DNA from 2 places in the Massilia sp. LXY-5 genome. Region 2 is predicted to be linked to the other one. Evidence: predicted binding sites of a transcription regulator. Region 2 holds the regulator's gene; the other holds the start of a gene.

Region 1 (3,408 bases), on a different contig from region 2:
AGATGTCCTCGAAGCGCTCCGAATCGACCTGCGCCAGCACCGAACCGGCGGGCCGCCCGGCCGCGTCGCGGAGCGGCCCGGCGACGTTGATCACGCCGCGGCCGGTCGCTTTGTCGACCGAGGTGATGGCGACGTGCATCGCATCGTCGCGCAGGACCGCGGCGACAGGAGCGGCCGGCGCGGGTGCGCGCACAGCGGCACCGGCCGGCGTGGCGCTTGCCAGCGGCCGTCCGTTCAGGTCGAAGACGTACAGTCCCAGCAGGTATTCGCGCGCGACGCCCTGGCCGTCGAAATAGTCGAGCCGCACCGGCGCCTGGCCCGATGCCGACGCATAGCTGCGCTGGACCTGGCGAATGGTCTCGTCGACGGCCTGGGCGACGACTTCGGTCTGCGCGGCAAACGCGATCGCCAGGTTGCGCAGCGTGGTTTTCTGCTGGCGCATCGTGTCCTCGTAGCTGACCTTGAGCATGGCCGCGGTGCCGAGGACCAGGGTCAGGATCAGCAACACCACGAGGGCGCTGAGGCTGGCCGGCGGATACGGACCGGGCTTCGGAGGCGGCGCTGCGGAGGGCGCGGAAGGGTGGCGATCGGTCATCTCGGACGCATCGTTTGGCCTCGTAGGCGTGGGAACCGGGTCATGTGGCTTCGTCAGTGCGTTGGAAAGCGAGGGCACGGCGGAGCCGCGCACGTATCCGAATTATGCAATAAGGCGCGTAAGGGCGGCACGCGAAAACAGAACAGTTCCGCTCAAGAACTGCGCCCGCAGCCGCATGGCCCTCCATGAGGACGCCTGAGCGCCCGCCGTGGCTGCCGGCGGATGCCCGCCGCAGGGCTAGCGTCCGGCGGTGCGAAGCATACCGAGCCGTTGCCCGGCGGGGAAACGTTCGTGCCGGATCCGGATGCGCTCGACCGAACCCGCCGGCAGGTATTCCACCGTCAGGGACCCGTCGCGCGAGGCGAGCAGGTTCGGCGCAACCGGATGCAGTGCCTTGCGCCCGGCATTGTCAAGGTCGATATACAGTGTCCCATCGAGAACCGACAGGCGCACGCTGCGTCCCGTCTCGAGCCGGTACTCGCCGGCGATATCGTGTTTCAGGTCTTCGGCCTCTCCTTGGTCGATCGGTGCGGCGGCGACAGCGGCAGCCTGGGTGCAGGCGAAGACGAGGCAGAGCAGGGTACGCATGGCAGTCTCCTTCGGTGAAGGTGGAGCGCTACGGGTGCATGCGGTTTGACCCGGGCAGTCGCGGAAAGCTCCCGTCCAAAATGATGCGCTGTGCAATCCTGGTGCGGCGTCGGCGCAAGCGCGCGGTGCGCCGGCCCGGTGGCCGCATGCCGCTCTCCTGTATGAAGCGCAGTGGCACGAACATTGCATGTTGAACACGAGCGCAATGAAGCGCACGTGTGTCCTGCCAATGGCGGCGGGTCCACAGGACAACGACGTCTACCGAAACATGAATCCGTTCGTGTTGGGGTGGACGTTTTTTTTTGCCGTGACTACATGTGGGATTTGCGATGGAAAATCAGAAGCTTCAAGAGAAGAACACCGTGCCAGCGGGCGCCGACGAGGTGAATCCCACGCGCAGGAACCTCATGCATGGCGCAGGCCTGCTGGCGGGAGGCAGCCTGTTGGGCCTGGCAAGCGGCGGCGTGTGGGCAGCGGGCTCGGACAAGCCGGAGAAAGAGGAAATCAGGATCGGCTTCATCCCGCTGACCGACTGCGCGTCGGTCGTGATGGCCTCGGTCCTGGGCCTCGATAAAAAATACGGCGTCAAGTTCGTGCTCAGCAAGGAAGCCTCCTGGGCCGGCGTGCGCGACAAGCTGTCCAACGGCGATCTGGATGCCGCCCACGTGCTGTACGGCCTGCTGTACGGCGTCCAGATGGGGATCGGCGGCCAGGCGAAGGCCATGGCGGTGCTGATGGGCCTGAACAACAACGGCCAGGCCATCACGCTGTCGAAGCACTTGGCCGACAAAGGCGCGACCGACGGCGCCTCGCTGGCGAAGCTGATGCGGACGGACAAACGCGACTACACCTTCGCCCAGACCTTCCCGACCGGCACCCATGCGATGTGGCTGTACTACTGGCTGGCGGCCAACGGCATCGATCCGATGAAGGACGCCAAGGTCATTACGGTGCCGCCGCCGCAGATGGTCGCCAATATGCGGGTCGGGAACATGGACGGCTTCTGCGTGGGCGAGCCCTGGGGGCACCGCGCCATCATGGACGGCATCGGCATCACGGCCGCCACCACCCAGGACATCTGGCGCGACCACCCCGAAAAGGTGCTGGGCTGCACGCTGGACTTCGCCAGAAAAAATCCGAATACCTGCCGCGCCATGATGGCCGCCATCCTCGAAGCCGGCAAATGGATCGACGCTTCGCTGGCCAACAAGAACAAGATGGCCGAGGTCATCGCCGCCAAGTCCTATGTCAATACCAGCAAGGATGCGATCGACCAGCGCATCATGGGCCGCTACCAGAACGGCCTGGGCAGGACCTGGGACGACCAGAACCACATGAAGTTCTACAACGAGGGCGCCGTCAACTTCCCCTGGCTGTCGGACGGCATGTGGTTCATGACCCAGCACCGCCGCTGGGGCCTGCTGAAGGAAGATCCGGACTACCTGGCCGTGGCCACGGCGGTCAACCAGGTCGAGCTGTACAAGGAAGCCGCCACCATGACGCGCACGCCGGTGCCGAAAAGTCCCTTGCGCAGCTCGAAACTGATGGACGGCTCCGTCTGGGACGGCAGGAACCCGAAATCCTACGCCGCCTCGTTCAAGATCAAGGTCTGACCATGATCCCGCCAGAGAAGGAAACACCATGAGCGCCATGCTGAAATCCGAAGCGCAGGAACTGCCGCCTGCGGTCACCGCAGCCGATATCCTCGCCATGAACGCCGGGCAGCCGGCCCGGCCCCTTCCAGCGTCCACTGCGGCGCCGCCGGCAGCGCGCCGCCCGCTGGCGGGGCGGTCGTTCTCCGCGGCGGTGAAACTGGTCCTGCCGCCGCTGGCCGGCATCGCGCTGGTGGTGCTAGCCTGGCAAATCATCGCCGCCCGCAACAGCGCCTTCCCGTCGCCGCTGGCGACCTTCAGGGAAGCGCTGGTGCTGTTCGCCGATCCGTTCTACCGCAATACCCCGAATGACCAGGGTATCGGCTGGAACGTGCTGGCCTCGCTGAAACGGGTGGCGCTCGGTTTCGGCCTGGCCGCATTGATCGGCATTCCGCTGGGCTTCGTCATCGGCCGGGTGCGTTTTGCGGCCAGCATGTTCGGTCCCATCATCAGCCTGCTCAAGCCGGTGTCGCCGCTGGCCTGGCTGCCGATCGGCCTGCTGGTCTTCAAGTCGGCCGACCCGGCGGCGATCTGGTCGATCTTCATCTGCTCGATCTGGCCGATGGTGATCAA
Region 2 (3,408 bases):
ACCATCGCCAGCGAGAGGGAGTTCAGAGCCTTGGGACGGTCGAGCGTGATGATGCCGGTGCCGTTGGCAACGCGGGTCAGGACATGGTCGGTCATGGCGAATTCGTTGATGGAAAAGACAAGCATTTTACCCAAGACACTGCCGTCCACCGCACAAAATGAAAAGGGCGCCTTCCGGCGCCCTCGTTCAGACGGTGCTCGATGCGCGATCAGATCGCAGCAGCAGCCTCTCCGCCTTCAGGCAGGCGCTTGAGCGCCTCACGACTATGGTCCTTCAACATCGTCTTGTATTTCATCACCTGGCGATCGAGCCTGTCCATCAGGAGATCGATCGCCGCATACAGGTCTTGCGCCACACTTTCCACGTGTACGGTCTTGCCGGAGACGCGCAGGTTGATCTCGGCCTTCTGTCGTTTGTCTTTTTCGGTGAGGTTGTCGATCGCGAGGATGACGTGGGAATCGATCACTTGATCGAAATGGCGGGTGATGCGTTCGAGCTTGTTCTGTACGTATTCACGGATGGCGGGGGTGACGTCGAGGTGGTGGCCACTGATGGTGAGATTCATACACACTCCTTTGAAAATGTAGCGGCCGCCGCGCCGCGCAGGGAGTGCGCATGGGGGCCGCTGTTACAAGGATTTGCGGAGACTGACGGGAGGAATCTTGAGTGCCTCGCGGTATTTTGCAACCGTGCGGCGCGCAATGACCATCCCTTGTTCACCGAGCATTTCCGCGATCTTGCTGTCGGATAATGGGTTCTTTGGGTCTTCTGCTCCTGTCAGTTGCGCAATGAGCGCCCGTATCGCCGTAGACGATGCTTCGCCCCCCGCTTCGGTGGCGACATGGCTTCCGAAGAAATACTTCAGCTCAAACATGCCGTGCGGGGTCAGCATGAATTTTTGAGTTGTCACGCGAGAAATTGTGCTCTCGTGTAGTCCTAGTGTATCAGCTATCTCGCGAAGCACAAGGGGACGCATGGCAACCGCGCCATGGCTGAAAAAGTTCTTCTGGCGCTCCACAATTGCCTGCGAAACACGCAGGATCGTGTCGAAACGCTGGCGCATATTTTTAATGAGCCACTTCGCTTCCTGCAGCTGCGCGCTCATCTGGCCTTCGCCTTTTCCCTGCTTGAGCAAATTCGCATAGACGTTGTTCACACGCAGGCGCGGCATCACTTCGTTGTTCAGCGAGACGCTCCAGCCGCCCTTCGACTTGCGGACAATAACGTCCGGTACGACGTAATCCGAGACGCTCGATGCGAAGGCGGCGCCGGGATGCGGATTGCACTGGCGGATCACGGCCTGCGCCTCGCGCAGGTCCTCGTCGTCGCAGTCGAGCGCTTTTTTCAGTTTCGTGAATTCGCGCTGCGCGAACCAGCTCAGATACCCCTCGACGATTTTCAGGGCCATGCGCCGCGTCACCAGCGGCACGCCCGGCATCGCGCGGATCTGCAGCGCCAGGCATTCGGATGCGCTGCGCGCGCCGACGCCGACCGGGTCGAGGCTTTGCACCAGCGCCAGCGCGCAGCGCAGTTCGTCCATCTCGACCTCGAGCTCCTCCGGCAAGCGCGCATGGATCTCGTCGAGCTGCTCCTCCAGGTAGCCGTTGTCGTCGATCGCGTCGATCACGAGTTCGGCCAGCGCGCGGTCGCGCGCCGTGACGCCCGTCACGCGAATCTGCTCGCACAGATGCTCGCGCAGGGTCACGCCGACCGCGCCGAGCTGCGGGCGGCCGTCGTCGTCGCCGTCGCCGCTCGATGCGCGCGAACCCTCTCCCCAGTCGCCCTCGGACTCGCCGCGTTCGACCTCGCCGCCTTCGCCGCCCTCGGCCGCCTCGGGCGCAGGGGCGCCCTCCTCGTTGTTCGGCGCCGGCGCCTCGGCTTGCGCCGGCGCGCTGTTGATCGCGCCGTCGGCCAGCAGGCGCACCGAGTGGTCGAGCGGGTCGTCGAGCCGTTCGAGCAGCGGGTTATCGGACAGGATCTGCTCGATCTCCTGATGCAGTTCGAGGGTGGAGAGCTGCAGCAGGCGGATCGACTGCTGAAGCTGCGGCGTGAGCGCCAGGTGCTGCGAAGTCCGGAGTTGCAGGGATTGTTTCATGGTGCCGCTTGGTGTCCCGTGTTGTTGCTACAGCCTTGCTACATGCGGAAGTGTTCGCCCAGGTAGACGCGTCGTACCGACTCGTCGGCGATGATGTCGTCGGGACGTCCCGACGCCAGCACCGCGCCCTGGTTGATGATGTAGGCGCGGTCGCAGATGCCGAGCGTCTCGCGCACATTGTGGTCGGTGATCAGGACGCCGATGCCGCGTTCCTTCAGGAAGCGCACGATGCGCTGGATCTCGATCACGGCGATCGGGTCGACGCCGGCGAACGGTTCGTCGAGCAGCACGAAGCGCGGATTGGTCGCCAGCGCGCGCGCGATCTCGACGCGGCGCCGCTCGCCGCCCGACAGCGACAGGGCCGGGTTCTCGCGCAGCTTCTCGATCTGCAGTTCGGCCAGCAGCGAGTCGAGGCGCGTATTGATGGCATCCTTCGTCAGCGCCTTGCCGTTGTCGTCGCGCTGCAGTTCGAGCACGGCGCGGATATTGTCTTCCACCGTCAGCTTGCGAAACACCGAGGCTTCCTGCGGCAGGTACGACAGGCCCATCACCGCGCGCCGGTGGATCGGCAGGCTCGAAATGTTGGCGCCATTGATCTCGATGGTACCGGCGTCCGACGGCACCAGGCCGACGATCATGTAGAACGAGGTGGTCTTGCCGGCGCCGTTGGGGCCGAGCAGGCCGACGACTTCGCCGCAGCCGACCTCCAGCGAGACGTCGCGCACGACCAGGCGCTTGCCATAGCTTTTTTGCAGTCCGCGCACCACCAGGGTGCTGCGGTTGTCGCGTGCATCTTTCATTATTTCTTTCCTGGTGCTGCCGGCGCTGCCGGAGCCACCGCTGGAGCCGCGGCGGGCGCAGTGCGGCGCGGCGCGATGATCAGGGTGCCGCGGCCGCCGCCGGACTTGGTCTCGCCGCTGGCGTCGTTGCGCACGGTGGCCACTTCCTTGCGGTTGTCGTAGGAGATGTAGGCGCCATCGAGTTCGTTCGTCAGGCGCCCGTTCTCGAGTTCCTTCACGATCGCCTTCGAGAACAGTTTCACGAGTTCCACCCGCTCGTCGTATTCGATGCGCTCGGCCTGGCCTTCGACCCACAGGTCCGGGCCGCCGTCGCGCTTCTGGCGGAAGGTCGCCACGCGCCCCGGGTTCGAAGTAAGCGTGACGTTCATGTAGCCTTCCGGGGTTTCCTTGAGCAGCGCGCGGTCCGACTTCAGGATCAGGGTGCCGCGCGTGAGGACCACATTCCCCGTCAGGATGCGCGTCTGCGTGACTTCGTCGACGTCGAGCGAATCGAAGTTGATGACGGCCTGCTTG

Evidence for each region. Region 2 encodes sigma-54, which starts transcription at its own class of promoters, with help from an activator protein. Its sites were predicted from a motif close to TGGCANGNAANCTGCTTT; they were not measured.
Region 1: a site for sigma-54 is predicted at 1,356-1,373, ahead of ACI48I_RS13000 (CmpA/NrtA family ABC transporter substrate-binding protein). Genes of this name have one in related genera too.

The regions. Positions count from the first base shown of each region.
Region 1 is NZ_JBNNEH010000003.1:908,601-912,008, forward strand. Features, by position in the region: gene ACI48I_RS12990 (bifunctional diguanylate cyclase/phosphodiesterase) at 1-595, opposite strand, end outside; gene ACI48I_RS12995 (hypothetical protein) at 833-1,183, opposite strand; gene ACI48I_RS13000 (CmpA/NrtA family ABC transporter substrate-binding protein) at 1,591-2,796, shown strand; gene ntrB (nitrate ABC transporter permease) at 2,825-3,408, shown strand, end outside.
Region 2 is NZ_JBNNEH010000007.1:84,117-87,524, reverse strand. Features, by position in the region: gene ACI48I_RS21625 (enoyl-CoA hydratase/isomerase family protein) at 1-95, opposite strand, end outside; gene hpf (ribosome hibernation-promoting factor, HPF/YfiA family) at 209-565, opposite strand; gene ACI48I_RS21615 (RNA polymerase factor sigma-54) at 629-2,095, opposite strand; gene lptB (LPS export ABC transporter ATP-binding protein) at 2,134-2,895, opposite strand; gene lptA (lipopolysaccharide transport periplasmic protein LptA) at 2,895-3,408, opposite strand, start outside.